One region of the Streptomyces sp. NPDC048370 genome, then DNA from elsewhere that is predicted to be linked to it. Evidence: riboswitches for the same ligand, from Rfam matches in the RefSeq annotation. Region 1 holds a riboswitch; the other holds the start of a gene.
What was found. A riboswitch is a leader RNA that binds a small molecule or an ion and turns the genes downstream of it on or off. The one in region 1 is predicted to bind ZMP and ZTP.

Region 1 (8,938 bases):
CATGATGCCGCTGCTCATGACGACGCTGATGACCCTCGTGCCGCCGCAGGACCGCGGCCGTGTCATGGGCAACATCACCCTCGTCATCTCCGTCGCACCCGCCCTCGGCCCCGCCGTCTCCGGGGTGCTGCTGCAGCTGGGAACATGGCGCCTGCTGTTCTTGGCGGTACTGCCCATCGCCGGAGCCATGGCGATGGTCGGTCAGCGCAAACTGGTCAACATCGGCGAGCCGCAGGCCACCCCGATCGACTGGTTGTCCATCCCTCTGGCGGCGGTGGGCTTCGGCGCCCTGGTCTACGGCCTGAGCGGCCTCGGCGCCGGGGACGAAGCCTCGGCGGTCGTGCCCCCAGAGGCCACGACCCTGGTCGGTGCCGTGCTGGTGGGCCTGTTCACATGGCGGCAGCTGGCACTGCAGCGCTCGTCCACCCCACTGTTGGACCTACGTGCCCTGACGTTTCGTCACTTCTCCGTGGCCCTCGGCCTGATGTGCCTGTCCTTCATGGCGCTCATGGGTGCGTTCATCCTGCTGCCGATCTACTTGCAGGAGGTGTGCGGCCTGACCTCACTGCAGACCGGGCTGCTCCTCATCCCCGGCGGCCTGACCATGGGCCTGCTCGGACCACAGGTCGGAAAGCTCTACGACCGGATCGGCGCACCACGGCTGGTCGTCCCCGGAGCCGTACTCACCGCGCTCTGCCTCGCGCTGTTCGCCCTCACGGACGAACAGACCTCGCCGTGGCTGGTGCTCGCCCTTCACGTGGCACTGAGCGCCGGCATGGCGTTCGTCTTCACGCCCGTCTTCACCTCCGGCCTGTCCGTACTTCCGCCCCACCTCTACCCCCACGGCTCCGCCATCCTGGGCTCGCTCCAACAGGTTGCGGCCGCCGCCGGCACCGCTCTGGTCATCAGTGTCATGTCGGGACGCGCCGCCACGGCAGCAGCCGATGGCGCCGATGCCACCGGCGCCCTGGCCGCGGGCATCCGGTGGGGATTCGGTATCGGCGCCGTGCTCGGGGGGCTGACGGTGCTGGTCGCGCTGCTGGTCCGTACGCCGCCCGTTCCGCAACAGCCCGTTGCGCCTGAAGTCCAGGACGAAGACGGCACCACGACGAACAAGACCGCCCGTACACCCACCTAGCGACCACCGGGGGGGGGGGGGGGGGGGGGGGGGGGGGGGGGGGGGGGGGGGGGGGGGGGGGGGGGCGCGGCGGGGGGGGGGGGGCCCCCCCCCCCGGGGGCGGCCCCCCCCCCCCCCCGCCCCCCCCCCCCCCCCCCCCCCCCCGCGGGCGGCGGCGGGCCCCCCCCCCCCCCCCCCGGCCAGGTGCTGCTTACGGGCAACCGACTCCAGGCTCTAGAAGAAGCCGAGCTTCTTCGGGGAGTAGGACACCAGGAGGTTCTTCGTCTGCTGGTGGTACAGCAGCTTCACCCATGCTGACCTGATCTAACGGCTGCTTGTGCGGCCATCTGGCTGGGGCTGGTCCGGAAATGGTCCGGATCTTGGTAGGCGCTCGCCCGAGCGGCTGGCAGGAGGCAAGAGCGGGAAGCCGTGGGAGCGATGGGCTCCCATGCTGCCGGAATCGGGGAGCCCGGGCGGGCGGTGGGCCGACCACCGAACCGTGGTCAATGGTGTGCTCTACCGGACGCGGGCCGGCATTCCCTGGCGTGACCTGCCCGAACGCTAGGGAACCTGGCAGACCGTGTACGAACGTCACCGCCGTTGGTCGGCCGACAGCACCTGGTCGAGGATCCTGCGTGCCTTCCAGAACAGGGCCGACACCACCGGGAAGGACGCGGACGGCTGATCGGCGGTCAACGTCGGATCGACCACCTGCCGGGTCCTGAACATGGCCCGTACCGGACCGCACCGGGGACGTGGCGACAAGGCGTACCCCAGTCGCGCCAACCGATCCTAGCTGCGCAAACGCCGGATCAACGTAGCGATCGCCTAGCCGGACGACCGACGCGCCAATGCCGCCGGCTGCCCGTCGGCCTCGTGTCGTTGCCCGCGTGCGGCCCGCTTCCCCCAAAGAAACGGGCCCACGACGTTCCTACGGGCGCCAGACCCACGGCCGGGCGTCCGCGCCGAGGCCCACCGCCGTCGCCCCGCGCACCAGCACCGCGTCGCCGACCGGCACCACCCCTTGGGTTCGGGTGTGCAGTCGGCCGTCGCCGTACAACTGGACCCGATGGCCCAGGTCGCGGCCCAGGAGGACCGGGCCGGGAGCGGCGGACAAGAGGCCGTAGCCCTCGAAGGCCGGGGCCTGGCCGGTCGTCGCGCGCAGCAGCCCGTCGGCGGGGGCGCGGTAGAAGACCCGGACGTGGTCCGGGCCAGGGTCCGGGACCGCCGCGACCGGGCCGCCCGCGAGGGGGAACGGGGCGGCGGGGACGCCGTCGACCCAGCGGCGTACGGCCGTGCGGCCCGCGGCCAGGACATGCACCCTGCCGGTGGCGTCGACCAGCGCCGTCAGGCCGTCCTGCAGCTCCTCCTGGGCCGCCAGCGGCTGCCATGGGCGCCAACTGCCGTCAGCCGCCCGTACCCGCGTCGAGACGCCCTTGTCCGCGTTGCGTACGAAGAGGTGGACTCGTCCGTCCGGAGCGGTGACCGCCACCGGGGCGCCGATACGGCGACCCCGGTCGTCGCCGCGGTCGGGGTTGCCCAGGCCCTGCCAGGCGAGGAAGGGGCCGCCCGGGAAGCGCTGCTCCAGGAAGACGAGTTCGCGCCGGTTGTCGCCCGGGCCGGAGAGGGCCGCGAAGCGGATGCCGAAGAGGAGCAGGCGGCCGTCGGGGAGGGATGCGGAGGCGAGGGCGGGCGCCAACGGGCCGCCGCCCAGGTCCTCCGGCTTGGCCCACCGGCCGGACGCCCGGGCCGTCTCGCGCCAGCGGACCACGCGCAGACCCAGTACCGCGTAGGCGGCCAGTCGGCCGCCCGGCTCCTCGGCGACGGCGGGTGCCGGGGCGGGCCAGCGGTAGTGGGTGGAGCGCACCCATCCCTTCCGGTTGGTCAGCGGACGATCGCCGCCGACGCTGTAGTCACCGCAGCCGGAGGGATTGCCGCAGTCCCAGGTCGGGTCGCCGCCGTACGGTACGAGGTGCGCGGCCTTCTCGGCGAGGACGCCGGGCGGGAGGTTCTTCGGCCAGTGCCGGTTGTAGTAGCCGCGGAAGGCGCTCACGGTGAACGCCGGCACCGCCCCTCCCCCTGCGGTCGCGGCGGCGACCCAGCGCAGCAGCGCGGCCCAGGTGAAGGACGCGACGGCGGTGTGATCGCCGTGGTCGGAGTAGCCGGGTTGCTCGCTGTCGCTCTTGCGGGTGGCCTCGTCGCTGATCTGGATGTCAGGGTCGGGGTCGAGCGTGTGCACGACGGTCGGCCGGTAGGCGGCCAGGAGCCCGGCAAGGACCTCGATGAGCTGCTCGTGGTCGTAGCTGTCGGCGCGGGTGACGGGGGAGTCGGCGGACAGGTGGGTGTGAAGTTCGAAGGCGAGCTCCTTCCACAGCGCGGGCACGGCCATGTAGCGGCGGGGGGTGTGCATGGGCAGGTTGAGGAAGACAAGCTCGACCCGCCGTCCCCTGTGGACGAGCGTGTTGACCTCGGCACCGCGCCCACCGGCGAGGGTGGTCACCCGCCGGTCCCAGGCGGTGAACTTGTCGGCGCCGAGCGCGTCCGCGTACGCCTGCCGCAGGCCCTGTCGGCGTGCGGAGGAGTACGCCGCCTTGTCGGGCGGGGTCACGGGCATGCCCTTGATCCAGTTCTTGCCGGTGTGCTCGCCGGCGGTCATGAACACGGAGACGATCGGGACCCCGGCGTCGAGCAGCCGCTGCGTGTCAGGGTTCATGAAGTACAGGTCGTCGTCAGGGTGCGCGGCGAACTGCATGAGCAGCGCCCGCAGACCTGTCGCGCTGGGCCGGCCCGGTGCCGGGTCGGCCCGTCGCGCCGGGTCGGCGGGCGGCTCGGGAAGGCGGAATCCGGCGATGGCCGCGGCGGCTGGCCCTGCAGCAGCCGCGAAAACCGTGCGCCGCGCCACTCTTCTGTCGTCCACGGGTCGCGCATCCTCCGTCCGGCTGTGCCCGTCATGCGTGGCCGGCCCGCTGGACGGGCTTCGGCTCACCGGTTCAACCGAGTTCGAAGGCACCCGTTCCGCCCGGTACAGCCGCTCTCACCCGAATGGGGCCGAGCAGGACGAGCCGCCGGGCACGCGGCACCGATGGTGCCCCTAGGGCCTTTCGTTTGGATCATGCCGGGCTCGCGGGCCCTGGCACCGCTCCCCCAAGCTCTTCGAGCAGGGGGCACCCCCAGCCGCGTTGTCGTCGGTCGTCAACGTCCCCCGTAGCCCTTCGGGCACGGGAGGTGCCCCCACCGCGTTGACTCCCTCCTCCGCCTTGCGATCGCACGCACCAGACCCCGCTCCCCGATCCGGCCTGATCCAAACGACAGGCCCTAGAAGAAGCCGAGCTTCTTCGGTGAGTAGCTCACCAGCAGATTCTTCGTCTGCTGGTAGTGGTCCAGCATCATCTTGTGGGTCTCGCGGCCGATGCCCGACTGCTTGTAGCCGCCGAAGGCGGCGTGGGCCGGGTAGGCGTGGTAGCAGTTCGTCCAGACGCGGCCCGCCTGGATCGCGCGGCCCGCGCGGTAGGCCGTGGTGGCGTCGCGGGTCCAGACGCCCGCGCCGAGGCCGTAGAGGGTGTCGTTCGCCGTGCGGATCGCGTCGTCGAAGTCGGTGAAGGAGGTGACCGCGACGACCGGGCCGAAGATCTCCTCCTGGAAGATCCGCATGCGGTTGTCGCCCTCGAAGATGGTCGGCTGGACGTAGTAGCCGCCCGCCAACTCCCCGTCGTACTCGATGCGCTGACCGCCCGTCAGGATCTTCGCGCCCTCCTGCTGGCCGATGTCCAGGTACGACAGGATCTTCTGCAGCTGGTCGTTGGAGGCCTGGGCGCCGATCATCGTGTCCGTGTCCAGCGGGTGGCCGGGGACGATCTGTTCCGTGCGGGCGACCGCCGCCTCAAGGAACTCGCTGTAGTGGCCGCGCTGGATCAGGGCCCTGGACGGGCACGTGCAGACCTCGCCCTGGTTCAGGGCGAACATCGTGAAGCCCTCCAGCGCCTTGTCCCTGAAGTCGTCGTCCGACGCCCACACGTCGTCGAAGAAGATGTTCGGGGACTTGCCGCCCAGCTCCAGCGTGACCGGCTTGATGTTCTCGGAGGCGTACTGCATGATCAGCCGCCCCGTCGTCGTCTCGCCCGTGAAGGCGATCTTCGCCACGCGCGGGGAGGACGCCAGCGGCTTGCCCGCCTCCGCTCCGAAGCCGTTGACGATGTTGATCACGCCCGGTGGCAGCAGATCGGCGACCAGGCTCATCCAGAAGTGGATGGACACCGGGGTCTGTTCGGCCGGCTTGAGGACGACCGCGTTGCCCGCCGCGAGCGCAGGCGCCAGCTTCCAGACCGCCATCAGGATCGGGAAGTTCCACGGGATGATCTGCGCCACGACCCCGAGCGGCTCGTGGAAGTGGTACGCGACGGTGTCGTCGTCGATCTCGCTCAGCGCGCCCTCCTGGCCGCGCAGAGCCCCCGCGAAGTAGCGGAAGTGGTCGATCGCCAGCGGGATGTCGGCGGCCAGCGTCTCGCGGATCGGCTTGCCGTTCTCCCAGCTCTCCGCGACCGCCAGTTCCTCCAGACGCGCCTCCATCCGGTCGGCGATCCTGAGCAGGACGTTCGAGCGCTCGGTCGACGACGTACGGCCCCACGCCGGCGCCGCCGCGTGCGCCGCGTCGAGGGCGCGCTCCACGTCCTCCGCGGTGCCCCGGGCGACCTCGGTGAACGGACGGCCGTCGACCGGGCTCGGGTTCTCGAAGTACTGGCCCCGCGCCGGGGCCACGTACGCGCCGCCGATCCAGTGGTCGTAGCGGGCCTGGTACGACATGAGCGCGCCCTCGGTGCCGGGTGCGGCGTAACGGGTCATGGACATGGCCTCCCTCGAACCGCGCCGGCCGTCCCTGACCGGCACTCAACCCCGAGTGTGCGGAGCCCGACGTTGCAACCCCGTTGCGCCCGCGGCCAGTTCCTCGTCCAGCGCCTGCAGGCGCGCAAGCACGGGGGCAAGCCCCGACGCCGGCACCACCCGCGCGAGCGCCCGCCACATCTCCACGTCGTCCTCGCCCCACGCGCTGTACGTCCAGTCCGCGAGCAGCGTCGCGTCGCCCCGGTCCACCAGCGCCGCCCGCAGCCGGCCGGCCAGCCGCTCCCGTATTCGTACGACCCCGGGAGCGCGGGACGCGGGCAACAGCGGCCCGGCGTAGTCGGCGAGTGCCGCCGACACCGCACCCGAGCCGAGGCGCCGGTCCACCGTCGCGAAGTCCGCGTCCACCTCCGCGGCCAAGCGGTACGGGCGGGAACGCAGCAGCTCCGGCCCCAGGAGCCCGCGCAGCCGGGACAGCTCGGCCCGCAGCGTGACCGGGGTGACCGATTCGTCCTCGTACAGGAGCGTGAGGAGTTCCTCGCCACCCACGCCCTCCTGTCGATGGGCCAGGACCACCAGGATCTCGCTGTGGCGGCGGCTCAGCCGCAGCCGCCGACCCGCCACGGTGAGCAGCGCCTCGTCCCGGCCGAGCGCGGTCAGCCGTATCCGTTCGGCCGCGGGCGGTGGCGCGAGCAGGGCCAATTGCGACTCCGCCGCCCGCGCCACGGCCTGCACGAACGCCAGACTGTGCGGATGTGCGAGCCGGTCCCCGCCGGTGATGTCGACGGCGCCGAGCAGCCGCCCACTGCCCGGATCGTGTACGGGAGCGGCGGCACAGGTCCACGCCTGCACGGGCCGCTGGAAGTGCTCGGCGCTGAACACCTGCACCGGGCGGTCCACGGCGATCGCGGTCCCGGGCGCGTTCGTCCCGGCCACCGACTCCGACCAGCGGGCCCCGGCGACGAAGTTCATCGCCCGCGCCTTCCGCAGCGTCCCCGGATGGCCCTCGACCCACAGCATCCGGCCCGCCGCGTCGCAGACCGCCAGGAGGTGTTCGCCGTCCGTCGCGTACGCGCCCATCAGCTCCCGGATCACGGGCATTGCGGCGGACAGTGGATGCCCCGCGCGGTGGTCGGCGAGCTCGTCGTCCGCCAGCTCCACACAGGCCGCGCCGTCCGGGCTCACCCGGGCCCGCGCCGAGCGCCGCCACGACGCCGCGACCAGCGGCCGCACCGGCGGGAGGTGGACCCGGCCGCCGCTGGTGAACGCCTCGTGCGCCCTCCGCAGCGCCCCGGCGTCCGGCTCCGCCGCCTCCCACGCATCGCTCAACTCGGCCTCCACGTCGAGGTCCCACGGCTTCCACGGCGTCCATGATTCGTACGGCTTCGTCGGCCGGACGTCCCATCCGTCGGACGTCCCATCCGTCGGACGTCCCATCCGTCGTCATCGTCGTGCGCGCGGAGGTCGTCGACAAGCGTCCCGACACCCCGGCATATGCGCCCTGTCCTGACACCGCCCCTGGGCCCCGCCCGGGGCTCACGTAGAGTGGGGCTCGGGCCGTGACTGGCGCTTGAGGTGGATCACCACCGGGGAGCGGCCCACGGACCCCGCGCACCCGTGCGGATCCGACGCTGCCGTGCGCCTGGGCGATCACCCTGTCATCGACGACGCCCAGGAGTGGCCCATGTCCACCAGCACCGCCTCCCTCATGGACGGCACCGCCCTCGCCCGCCGCACAGTCGAGGAGACCGCAGCCCGCGCCGCCGAGATCACCCGCCGCACCGGCGTCACGCCGTGCCTCGCCACGGTGCTCGTCGGCTCGGACCCCGCCTCCGTGACGTACGTGAAGATGAAGCAGAACCGCTGCGCGAAGGCCGGAATCCGCTCCAAGCACGTCGAGCTGCCCGCCGAGACGACGACCGAGGAGCTCGTCGCCGCGATCACCGCGCTCTCCCAGGACCCCGAGGTCCACGGCATCCTGCTCCAGCACCCGGTCGGCCCGCACATCGACGAGCGGGCCGCCTTCGAGGCGATCGCCCCCGAGAAGGACGTCGACGGCGTCACCATGGCCTCCTTCGCCGCCATGGGCTTCGGACTGCCCGGATTCGTCTCCTGCACGCCCGGTGGCATCATGCGGCTGCTCGACGCGTACGACGTCGATCCGCGCGGCAAGCGCGCCGTCGTCGTCGGCCGCTCCGCGATCCTCGGCAAGCCCGCAGGACTGCTGCTGCTCGGGCGCGACGCCACCGTCACGTACTGCCACTCGCGCACCGCCGAGCTGTCGTCGGTCGTCCGCGAGGCGGACATCCTCGTCGCGGCCGTGGGCAAGCCCCAGTTCATCAAGGGCGAGGACATCAAGCCCGGCGCCGTCGTGATCGACGCCGGCTACAACCCGGGCAACGTCGGCGACGTCGACTTCGACTCCGCCGCCGAGCGGGCCTCCCTCATCACCCCCGTACCGGGCGGTGTCGGCCCGATGACGATCGCCGTGCTCCTCGCGCAGACCGTCGAGGGAGCCGAGCGCCAGCTCGGTCTGTAGCTTCTCGGAGTGGAACGAGGATCCGAACGGCCCGTACAGGCAAGGGAACTGTCACAGTTCTGTACGGGCCGGGCCTCAACTCGGCTGCAGAACAACCCTGTTGGCCCTCCGCGGGTGACCCTGGTCACCATGTCCCCGTTCTCCGGCGAGAATGCGCCGTCGTTCGCCCGGTACGTCTTCGTACCGCTTCTCGCGCTGGTCGCGGCCGTCGCGTTCGCGAGCCGCCAGGAGGGTGAGAGCCGGTGGGACGCGACCGCGCGGACGCGGGGCGGCGCGACGGTCGACGTCGCCCCGGCCGCCGGCGAACGGCTCGCGGCGCAGGGCGGAACGGCAGGGCCCGCCGATGCCGTCGCGTACCACCACCTCGAGCCGGGGGAGTGCTTCGACATCGACCGTGCCGCGCCCGGCACCGTCGTACGACGCGGCTGCGGCCGGCCGCACGACGC
Region 2 (8,938 bases), on a different contig from region 1:
CTGGATTCCGGAGAGCACGCGGGGACTATCAGAGGCCATGCTCCACATTCTCTCAGGTGCGAGAGGCGATCCCGGACTGGGAACCGATCCCGTTCTGCCGGTGTATCAAAGGTGTGAGGACGCTGGAGGGGGGCCGGGTCGTGGAGGCCGAGGTCGCGGTGATCGCTCGCGTACGCGCCGGGGAGCCCGAGGCGTACGCGTCGCTGGTCCGCGCGCACACGGCGGTCGCGTTGCGGGCCGCGGTGGCGTGCGGCGCGGGCGCGGAGGCCGAGGACGTGGTGCAGCAGGCCTTCTTCAAGGCGTACCAATCGTTGGGGCGCTTCAAGGAGGGGGCCGCGTTCCGTCCGTGGCTGCTGCGGATCGTGGTCAATGAGACGAGGAACACAGTGCGGGCGGCGGGCCGGCAGCGGGCCGTCGCGGGGCGGGAGGCGGAGCTGCTCGCCTCGGAGCCGCTGATACCGGAAGGGGCGGACCCGGCGGTCGCGGCTGAGGAGCGGGAGAGACGCCGCCAGCTGCTCGCGGCGCTTGACGGGCTGGGTGAGGACCACCGGCAGGTGGTGATCCACCGGTATCTGCTGGAGTTGGACGAGACGGAGACAGCGGCCGCGTTGGGCTGGCCGCGCGGGACGGTGAAGTCCCGGCTGAGCCGGGCGCTGAAGAAGCTCGGACTGGTGCTGGAGGGAGGTGACGAGCATGACGGAGGAGAGGGCCGGTGACGGGCTGCCCGAGCGCCAGGAGCGCCCAGGGTCGCCCGGGTCGCCCGAGCCGCCGGAGCGCCCCGAGCTCGGGGAGGAGCTGCGGGAGCTGGGGCGGCGGCTGAAGGTGCCGGACGTCGGCGGGGAGACCATGGCCGAGCGGGTGCTCGGGCAGCTCCTGGCGGAGCAGGTGCCGACGCCGGTGCGACGGCGCCGGTTCGAGGGCCTGCGCAGACGCTGGAAGGCGTTGCTCGCGGCGGTCTCCGGGCTCCTGATGGTCCTGGTGCTCACGCCTCCGGTGCGGGCGACGGTGGCGGACTGGTTCGGCTTCGGCGGGATCGAGATCCGGTACGACCCGTGGGCGCCCCCCGGCGCGGACCCGGAGGTGCCGGGCTGCCCCGACCCGGTCCCGTTGGAGGAGGCCGCGCGCAGGGCGGGGTTCGAGCCGCTGCTGCCGAGTGCGCTCCGTCCGCCCGACGCGGTCTCGGTGACCGGCTCGGCCGAGCGGGGGCGGGCGGTGATCAGCCTGTGCTGGCGTGGGGACGGCACGTTCACGGTCCGGCTCGACCAGTTCCCGGCGCGGCTCGGCATGGGCTTCGCCAAGGAGGTCCGGACGCAGCCCGAGTGGGTCGCGATGCCGGACGGCGGGGAGGGGTACTGGTTCGCCGAGCCGCATCTGCTGCGGTTCCCGATGACGGACGCGAGCGGGCAGGAGTGGACGCACTCCATACGCACGGCGGGCCCCACGCTCCTCTGGACGAGGAACGCGGGAGCCCTGACCCTGCGCCTGGAGGGCGAGCCGACCCTCAAGGAGTCCCTGCGCATCGCCGAATCGGCGGGCTGAGCGCTCGCCGCCGGGTCGGTGGCCGGGGCAGCAGCGGGTCGGCTGCCGGGTTGGGTGCCGGGTCGGCGGCCGGGCCGGCCGGCGGGTCGGGCGCAGGGTCGGCCGGCGGGTCAGGCGCCGAGTCGGTGGCCGGTCAGGTCGGCAGGCCGGGGGCCGGGAAGGCGGCCATCAGCTCGGCGACCTCGGCGCGGATCGTGGTGAGGGCGTCCTCGTCGCCCGAGCCGGCGGCGGCGACGCCCCGGTCGATCCAGTCGGCGACCTGGGCCATGTGCGCGGTGCCGAGGCCCCGGGAGGTGAGGGAGGGGGTGCCGATGCGGATGCCGGAGGGGTCGAAGGGCTTCCGGGTGTCGTAGGGGACGGTGTTGTAGTTGACGACGATCCCGGCGCGGTCGAGGGCCTTGGCGGCGACCTTGCCGGGGACCTCCTTGGGGGTGAGGTCCATCAGGATCAGGTGGTTGTCGGTGCCGCCGGAGACCAGGTCGAAGCCGTGGGCGAGGAGCGCCTCGGCGAGGGCCTTGGCGTTGGCGACGACCGCGTGGGCGTAGTCGCGGAAGGAGGGCTGGGACGCCTCGCGCAGGGCGACGGCGATGGCGGCGGTGGTCTGGTTGTGCGGACCGCCCTGGAGACCGGGGAAGACGGCCTTGTCGAGGGCCTTGGCGTGCTCCTCGCGGGACATCAGCATGGCGCCGCGCGGGCCGCGCAGGGTCTTGTGGGTGGTCGTCGAGATGACGTCGGCGTACGGGACCGGGGAGGGGTGGGCACCGCCCGCGATCAGGCCGGCGATGTGGGCGATGTCGGCGACGAGGACGGCCCCGGCCTCGCGGGCGATCTCGGCGAAGGCGGGGAAGTCGATCGTGCGGGGCAGCGCGGTGCCGCCGCAGAAGATCACCTTCGGGCGCTCCTTGAGGGCGAGCTCGCGGACCTGGTCGAAGTCGACGAGCCCGTTGTCCTGGCGTACGCCGTACTGCACACCGCGGAACCACTTGCCGGTGGCGGAGACGCCCCAGCCGTGGGTGAGGTGGCCGCCCATCGGCAGGGCCATGCCCATCACGGTGTCGCCCGGCTCGGCGAAGGCGAGGTAGACGGCGAGGTTGGCGGGGGAACCGGAGTAGGGCTGGACGTTGGCGTGGTCGACGCCGAAGACGGCCTTGGCGCGCTCGACGGCGAGAGTCTCGACCTGGTCGATGTTCTGCTGGCCCTCGTAGTACCGGCGGCCCGGATAGCCCTCGCTGTACTTGTTCTGCAGGACCGTGCCGGAGGCTTCGAGGACGGCGGCGGAGACGTAGTTCTCGCTGGGGATCAGCCGCAGGGTCTCGGCCTGCAGCCGCTCCTCGGCGCCGACGAGCGCGGCGAGTTCGGGGTCGGTGGCGGCGAGTGCGGGGTGGGTGGGCGCGTTCATGGCGTTCCTCCGGGCGTTGCGGCGGGTCCCGGGGCACTGCGACGACGCGGCACCACACGGGACGAGGTCCTTGTGGTGCCCAGGCGGGCGGCACCGCGTGTGGTCTGCCGCGCACGGCTCCCCCAGGGTCGATTCCCCGTACGCCAGTCGCCGTGCGTGTTTCCAGACTAGCTGGCGCGCCGTCGCACAGGTTTCTTCGTCCGGCATACGAGCGACGATAAGAAAGGGAGCCACACCCGCCCCTGGCCGCAGGACGAACGGAGATCCCGTGTCGAGTACGCAAGACGCGATCGCTTCCGCGGAGGCGCACAGCGCGCACAACTACCACCCCCTGCCCGTCGTCGTCGCCTCGGCCGACGGGGCCTGGATGACCGATGTCGAGGGGCGCCGCTACCTCGACATGCTCGCCGGGTACTCGGCGCTCAACTTCGGGCATGGCCACCGGCGGCTGATCGACGCCGCGCGGGCGCAGCTGGAGCGGGTGACGCTCACGTCGAGGGCGTTCCACCACGACCGGTTCGCCGAGTTCTGCACGCAGCTCGCGGAGCTGTGCGGCAAGGACATGGTCCTGCCGATGAACACGGGCGCGGAGGCGATCGAGACGGCGGTGAAGACCGCCAGGAAGTGGGGGTACGAGGTCAAGGGCGTGCCGGACGGGCACGCGAAGATCGTGGTCGCGGCGAACAACTTCCACGGCCGGACGACGACGATCGTCAGCTTCTCCACGGACCACGAGGCCCGGGACCACTACGGCCCGTACACGCCGGGCTTCGAGATCGTCCCGTACGGCGATCTGACGGCGATGGAGGCCGCGGTCACCGCCCACACCGTGGCGGTGCTGATCGAGCCGATCCAGGGCGAGGCCGGGGTCCTCGTCCCGCCGGCCGGGTATCTGCGCGGGGTGCGGGAGTTGACCCGGGAGCGGAACGTGCTCTTCATCGCGGACGAGATCCAGTCGGGCCTCGGCAGGACCGGGCGGACGTTCGCGTGCGAGCACGAGGGTGTGGTGCCGGACGTGTACGTCCTGGGCAAGGCGCTGGGCGGCGGTGTCGTCCCGGTCTCCGCGGTGGTGGCGGACCGGGACGTGCTGGGGGTGTTCCGGCCGGGCGAGCACGGGTCGACGTTCGGCGGGAACCCGCTGGCGTGCGCGGTGGCGCTGGAGGTGATCGCGATGCTGCGGACGGGCGAGTACCAGCAGCGGGCGGCGGAGCTCGGCGAGCATCTGCACGCGGAGCTGGGGCTGCTCGTGGGCGGCGGCGCGGTGGAGGCGGTGCGCGGGCGCGGTCTGTGGGCCGGGGTGGACATCGCGCCCTCGCGGGGCACGGGCCGGCAGATCTCGGAGAAGCTGATGGAGCGGGGTGTGCTGGTGAAGGACACCCACGGTTCGACGATCCGGATCGCACCACCGCTGGTGATCAGCAAGGAGGACCTGGACTGGGGCCTGGAGCAACTGCGGGCGGTACTGGCGGGCTGACGGGGTCCGTACGGTCGGGTCGGCTGCGCGGGCTGACGGGGCCCGCACCGCGCGGGTCGGCCGGCGTCCTGCCTGTCGGGCCGACCGCGCGGGTCGGCGCCGTGCGGCGGACCGATCGGGTCCGCACCGCCGGACCGGTCGGGTCCGCACCGCCGGACCGGTCGGGTCCGCACCGCCGGATCGGTCGGGTCCGCACCGCCGGGCCGGCCGGGTCCTCGCCGCCGGACCGGTCGGGTCCGTTTCTCGGGGCGGATGTCGGGGTGGAGGTCGGGGCAACTATGGGCATTGACAGCGCAGTTGGTCTAGGCCAATGATGCCGCCATGCCGAGACCCCGCCCCCGCCGCGCACTGCGTGGCGCACTCGCCGCTCTCGTCCCGCTCGCGCTGCTCGGCGCGTTCGGGGGCCCCGCGCACGCCGCCCCGAAGGCGGCCTGGCCCGAGCCCGTCCCCGTCGTCTCCCATGTGCGGACCACCGACCCGGTCGTCTTCATCACCATCGACGACGGCTGGTTCCACGACCCGGCCGCCGCCAAGGTCCTCCTCGACCGCCGGGTGCCCGCCTCGCTGTTCCTGCTCCCGGGCGCGTACTCGTACGACTCCGGCTACTTCCACACGCTCCTCGACCAGGGCCGCTCCCGGGTCGAGAACCACACCGTCAACCACCCGGACCTGACCGGGCTCGACGCGGCAGGCCAGAAGGCCGAGGTCTGCGGCGCGCGCGACCGGCACCTCGCCGAGTTCGGCGACGGCCCGCGCCTGCTGCGCCCGCCCTACGGCACGTACGACGAGACCACCCGCACCACCGCCCGCGCCTGCGGCGCGAAGGCCGTGGTGACCTGGACGTACGACCTCACCACCTGGGGCCGGTGGACCCCGCCGACCCCCACGCTCAAGGCCGGCGACATCATCCTGCTGCACTTCAACGAGACCCTGGAGCAGGACCTGACGCGCGCCCTGGACGCCGCCGAGGCGGCCGGTCTGAAGCCCGCGCCGCTCAGGGAGTACGTACCGGAGTGACAGCGGCCGGAGCCGCCGTCAGAGGATGACGTGGGGCAGGAAGCGGGCGTACTCGTCCGTGATCAGCCCCGCCGACTCCCGGATGCCGAGCCCCGCCGCCTCGTCCTCGACGACCCACGCGCCGAGCACCACGCGGTTGCCGTCGAAGTCGGGCAGCGGGGCCAACTCCTGGTAGCAGCAGGGCTCGTCGCGCAGGACCGGGGCATGGCCCGGTTCGTGGACGGTGACGCCCGCGCCCTCGCGGCCGAGGAGGGGCTTGGCGACGTAGCCGCCGCGCTCGGCGAGCTCGCGCGGGCCGTCGAGATAGGCCGGCAGCAGGTTCGGGTGGCCGGGGTAGAGCTCCCAGAGGATCGCGAGCAGCGCCTTGTTGGAGAGCAGCATCTTCCAGGCGGGCTCGATCCAGCAGGTGGTGCCCGTACCGCCGCCGTTGTCGAGGGTGTCCAGTACGTACGGACCGAAGCGGTCGGTGGCCAGCCACTCCCACGGGTAGAGCTTGAAGCAGCTGCGGATGAACCGCAGCCGGTCGTCCACGAAGCGCCCCGAGAGCCGGTCCCAGCCTATCTGTTCGACCGACAGCGCCTCCGTGTCGAGCCCGGCCTGCTGCGCGGTCTCGCGCAGATACGCGACCGTCATCAGGTCCTCGCCGAGCTCGTCCCCCTCGGAGTGGACGAAGTGCACCGGGCTGCCCGGGGGCAGCAGCGGGGCCTGGCGCCTCCAGGCGTCGACGAGCCGTTCATGGAGGGAATTCCACTGGTCGGCACCGGGGAAACGTTCCTCCATCCAGAACCACTGCGGGCTCGCCGCCTCGACCAGCGAGGTCGGTGTGTCGGCGTTGTACTCCAGCATCTTGGCCGGGCCCGTACCGTCGTAACGGAGGTCGAACCGGCCGTAGAGCGAGGGCAGTTCGGCGCGGCGCCGCCAGGACTCGGCGACGAGGGAGACGAGCCGGGGGTCGGTGAGGCCGAGATCGGCGAACCGCTCGTGCTCGACGATGTGGGCGGCCGCCGCCAGGCACATCGCGTGCAGCTCCTCGACGACCTCCTCCAAGGCCTCCACCTCGGGCAGCGTGAAGGAGTAGTACGCGCTCTCGTCCCAGTACGGGCGCAGGGAGTCGTCGGGGTAGCGGGTCAGGGGGTAGACGAGCCCCTGCTCCTCCACCGTCTGCTGCCACCCCGGCCGGGGTTCTGTCGTGTGCCGCCGCATGCCCGGTCCCGTCCGCTCAGCCGCCGCTGGAACCGGAGCAGCCGAAACCGCCGGTGTCCACGGCCTTCTTGTCGAAGCTGCCGCCGCTGACCCGGTTGTCGCTGACGCTGCCGCCGTAGTAGTACGAGCCGCGGGCCGTGGTGCCACTGCTGCCACTACCGCTGCCGCTGCTGCTCTCGCACTCGTAGCTCGGGAGCTTCTCCCGCGTCAGCGGGTCGACACACCGCCGGTCGGGCTCCGAACCGCAGGACGTGATCGTCGCCGCGAGCACCCCCATACCGCCGAGCACGACCGTGCTCGACCTCAGCCTGCGCATGAATCTGCCTCCCCATCCCGTGGTCGCGACCGCACAGTTTAGGCCTGTGGCCGAGCGGCCCCGCACTAGAGTCCATTCGTGGTCTTTGGGATGATCTGCGCTCTGGGTTCCTCGGTCTGCTTCGGCATGGCGTCGGTGTTGCAGGCACTCGGCGCTAGGGAGGCGACGCCCGGGACCGGCGCCGGCGTCGACGTGGCCCTGCAATTGCGGGTGATGCGGCAGTGGCGATATCTGGCCGGGCTCTCGCTGGACGGCATCGGCTTCGGCCTCCAGGTCGTCGCCCTGCTGACACTGCCGATCTACATGGTGGGGGCGGCACTCGCCGCAAGCCTGGCCGTCACAGCAGTGGCGGCCTCATGGCTGCTCAAGGTCCGGCTGCACCGGATGGAGTGGGCGGCGGTGGGCGTGGTGTGCGCGGGACTCGCGATGCTCGCCCTTGCCGCGGGCGACGAGGGCGAGCAGAGCTCGTCGGAAGCGCTGCGGTGGGCCATGCTCGCGGCGGCGTTCGCGGTTCTGGGGCTCGGCGCGGCCGCGGGGCGGCTGCCCGGCCGGCCGCGGGCGCTGGCCCTGGGGCTGTGCGCGGGGTTCGGCTTCGGGGTGGTGGAGGTGGCGGTCCGGCTGATCGACAGCTGGTCCCTCGCGAACCCCGCTGTGTACGCGCTTGTCCTCGGCGGCGGGACTGCGTACGTGCTGCTGACCTCCGCGCTCCAGCGGGGTTCGGTGACGACCGCGACGGCGGGCGCGGTCCTCGGCGAGACGATCGGCCCGGCGCTGGTGGGCGTGGTGTGGCTGGGCGACCGGACGCGCGAGGGACTGGCGTGGCTGGCGATCCTCGGCTTCACGGTGGCGGTGGCGGGGGCGCTGGTCCTGGCCCGGTTCGGGGAGGCACCGGTGCCGGAGGCCGCCCGCGCGGAGACACCGACGACTTGACGACGCGTACGCCTGGCACCGTGAGCTGAGCCGGCACACGGCGGACGCGCTCGTCACCCCGCCGGAACGACCTGCGTCGGGAGGGCGATGGGTTCCCGACATCGGGACGACCCTCGCCGGGACGACCTCCGCCGGAAGGCCGACATCCCGACGCCCTACGCCGGCAGAACCCTGCACAAGGCGGCGAGGGCGCCGGACCAGGCGCTGTCCGGCGGTGTCGCGTAGCCGACCACCAGGCCGTCGTGGGTCGGGGCCGCGTCCGGGTGGCGGAAGCGGTTGAGGCCGAGGACCGCGAGGCCCTGCCACGCGGCGGAGCGGAGGACCTCCTGCTCCTGGCCCGCCGGGAGTTCCAGGACCGCGTGGAGGCCGGCCGCGATGCCGCTCACCCGCGTCCGCGGCGAGTGCGCGGCCACCGCGGCCACCAGCTCGTCGCGCCGCCGCCGGTAGCGCAGCCTCATGGCCCGTACATGACGGTCGTACGCCCCCGAGCCGAGAAACTCCGCGAACGTCAGCTGGTCCAGCGCGCTGCCTGTCCAGTCCATGTGGCCCTTCGCCTCGACCACCTCGTCCACCAGGCTCTCCGGCACCACCATCCACCCCAACCGCAGCCCGGGCGCGAGGGACTTGCTGGCGGTGCCCAGGTAGACGACCCGCTCCGGGTCGAGGCCCTGGAGCGCGCCGACGGGCTGGCGGTCGTAGCGGAACTCCCCGTCGTAGTCGTCCTCCAGGACGAACCCGCCCGAGGACCGCGCCCAGTCGATCGCGGCCACCCGCCGGTCGGGGTGGAGGGCGCCGCCGAGCGGGAACTGGTGGGCGGCCGTCATCAGGACCGCGCCGACCCCCTTCATCCCGGCAAGCCCCTCGGTCCTCGTGCCGAGCTCGTCGTACGGCAGGGCAGGCAGCCGCAGCCCCGCCCGGGTGAGCAACGCCCAGTGCTCCTCGAGCCCGTACGACTCGACCGCCACCTCCCGCACCCTGCCCCTGCGCCCCGAGGACGTGGGGGGACCGCCGGCCCGCAGCACCTCCCCCATGAGCCGCAGCCCGTGCACGAACCCCGAGC

Region 2: it holds a riboswitch for ZMP and ZTP, as region 1 does, so the genes downstream of both, glyA (serine hydroxymethyltransferase) here and ACGFYP_RS28755 (bifunctional 5,10-methylenetetrahydrofolate dehydrogenase/5,10-methenyltetrahydrofolate cyclohydrolase) in region 1, are expected to answer to the same signal.

Annotation. Positions count from the first base shown of each region.
Region 1 covers NZ_JBICYI010000016.1:43,124-52,061, forward strand. The annotation lists gene ACGFYP_RS28730 (DHA2 family efflux MFS transporter permease subunit) at 1-1,138, shown strand, start outside; partial or broken gene ACGFYP_RS28735 (transposase) at 1,521-1,787, shown strand; gene ACGFYP_RS28740 (PIG-L family deacetylase) at 2,049-4,034, opposite strand; gene ACGFYP_RS28745 (aldehyde dehydrogenase family protein) at 4,433-5,956, opposite strand; gene ACGFYP_RS28750 (GAF domain-containing protein) at 6,002-7,390, opposite strand; ZMP/ZTP riboswitch at 7,503-7,608, shown strand; gene ACGFYP_RS28755 (bifunctional 5,10-methylenetetrahydrofolate dehydrogenase/5,10-methenyltetrahydrofolate cyclohydrolase) at 7,638-8,492, shown strand; gene ACGFYP_RS28760 (hypothetical protein) at 8,622-8,938, shown strand, end outside.
Region 2 covers NZ_JBICYI010000008.1:243,045-251,982, forward strand. The annotation lists gene trpS (tryptophan--tRNA ligase) at 1-39, opposite strand, end outside; gene ACGFYP_RS19950 (sigma-70 family RNA polymerase sigma factor) at 114-716, shown strand; gene ACGFYP_RS19955 (hypothetical protein) at 694-1,539, shown strand; gene glyA (serine hydroxymethyltransferase) at 1,673-2,938, opposite strand; ZMP/ZTP riboswitch at 3,009-3,099, opposite strand; gene rocD (ornithine--oxo-acid transaminase) at 3,207-4,412, shown strand; gene ACGFYP_RS19970 (polysaccharide deacetylase family protein) at 4,734-5,429, shown strand; gene ACGFYP_RS19975 (glutathionylspermidine synthase family protein) at 5,448-6,632, opposite strand; gene ACGFYP_RS19980 (hypothetical protein) at 6,649-6,948, opposite strand; gene ACGFYP_RS19985 (hypothetical protein) at 7,039-7,878, shown strand; gene ACGFYP_RS19990 (PLP-dependent aminotransferase family protein) at 8,034-8,938, opposite strand, start outside.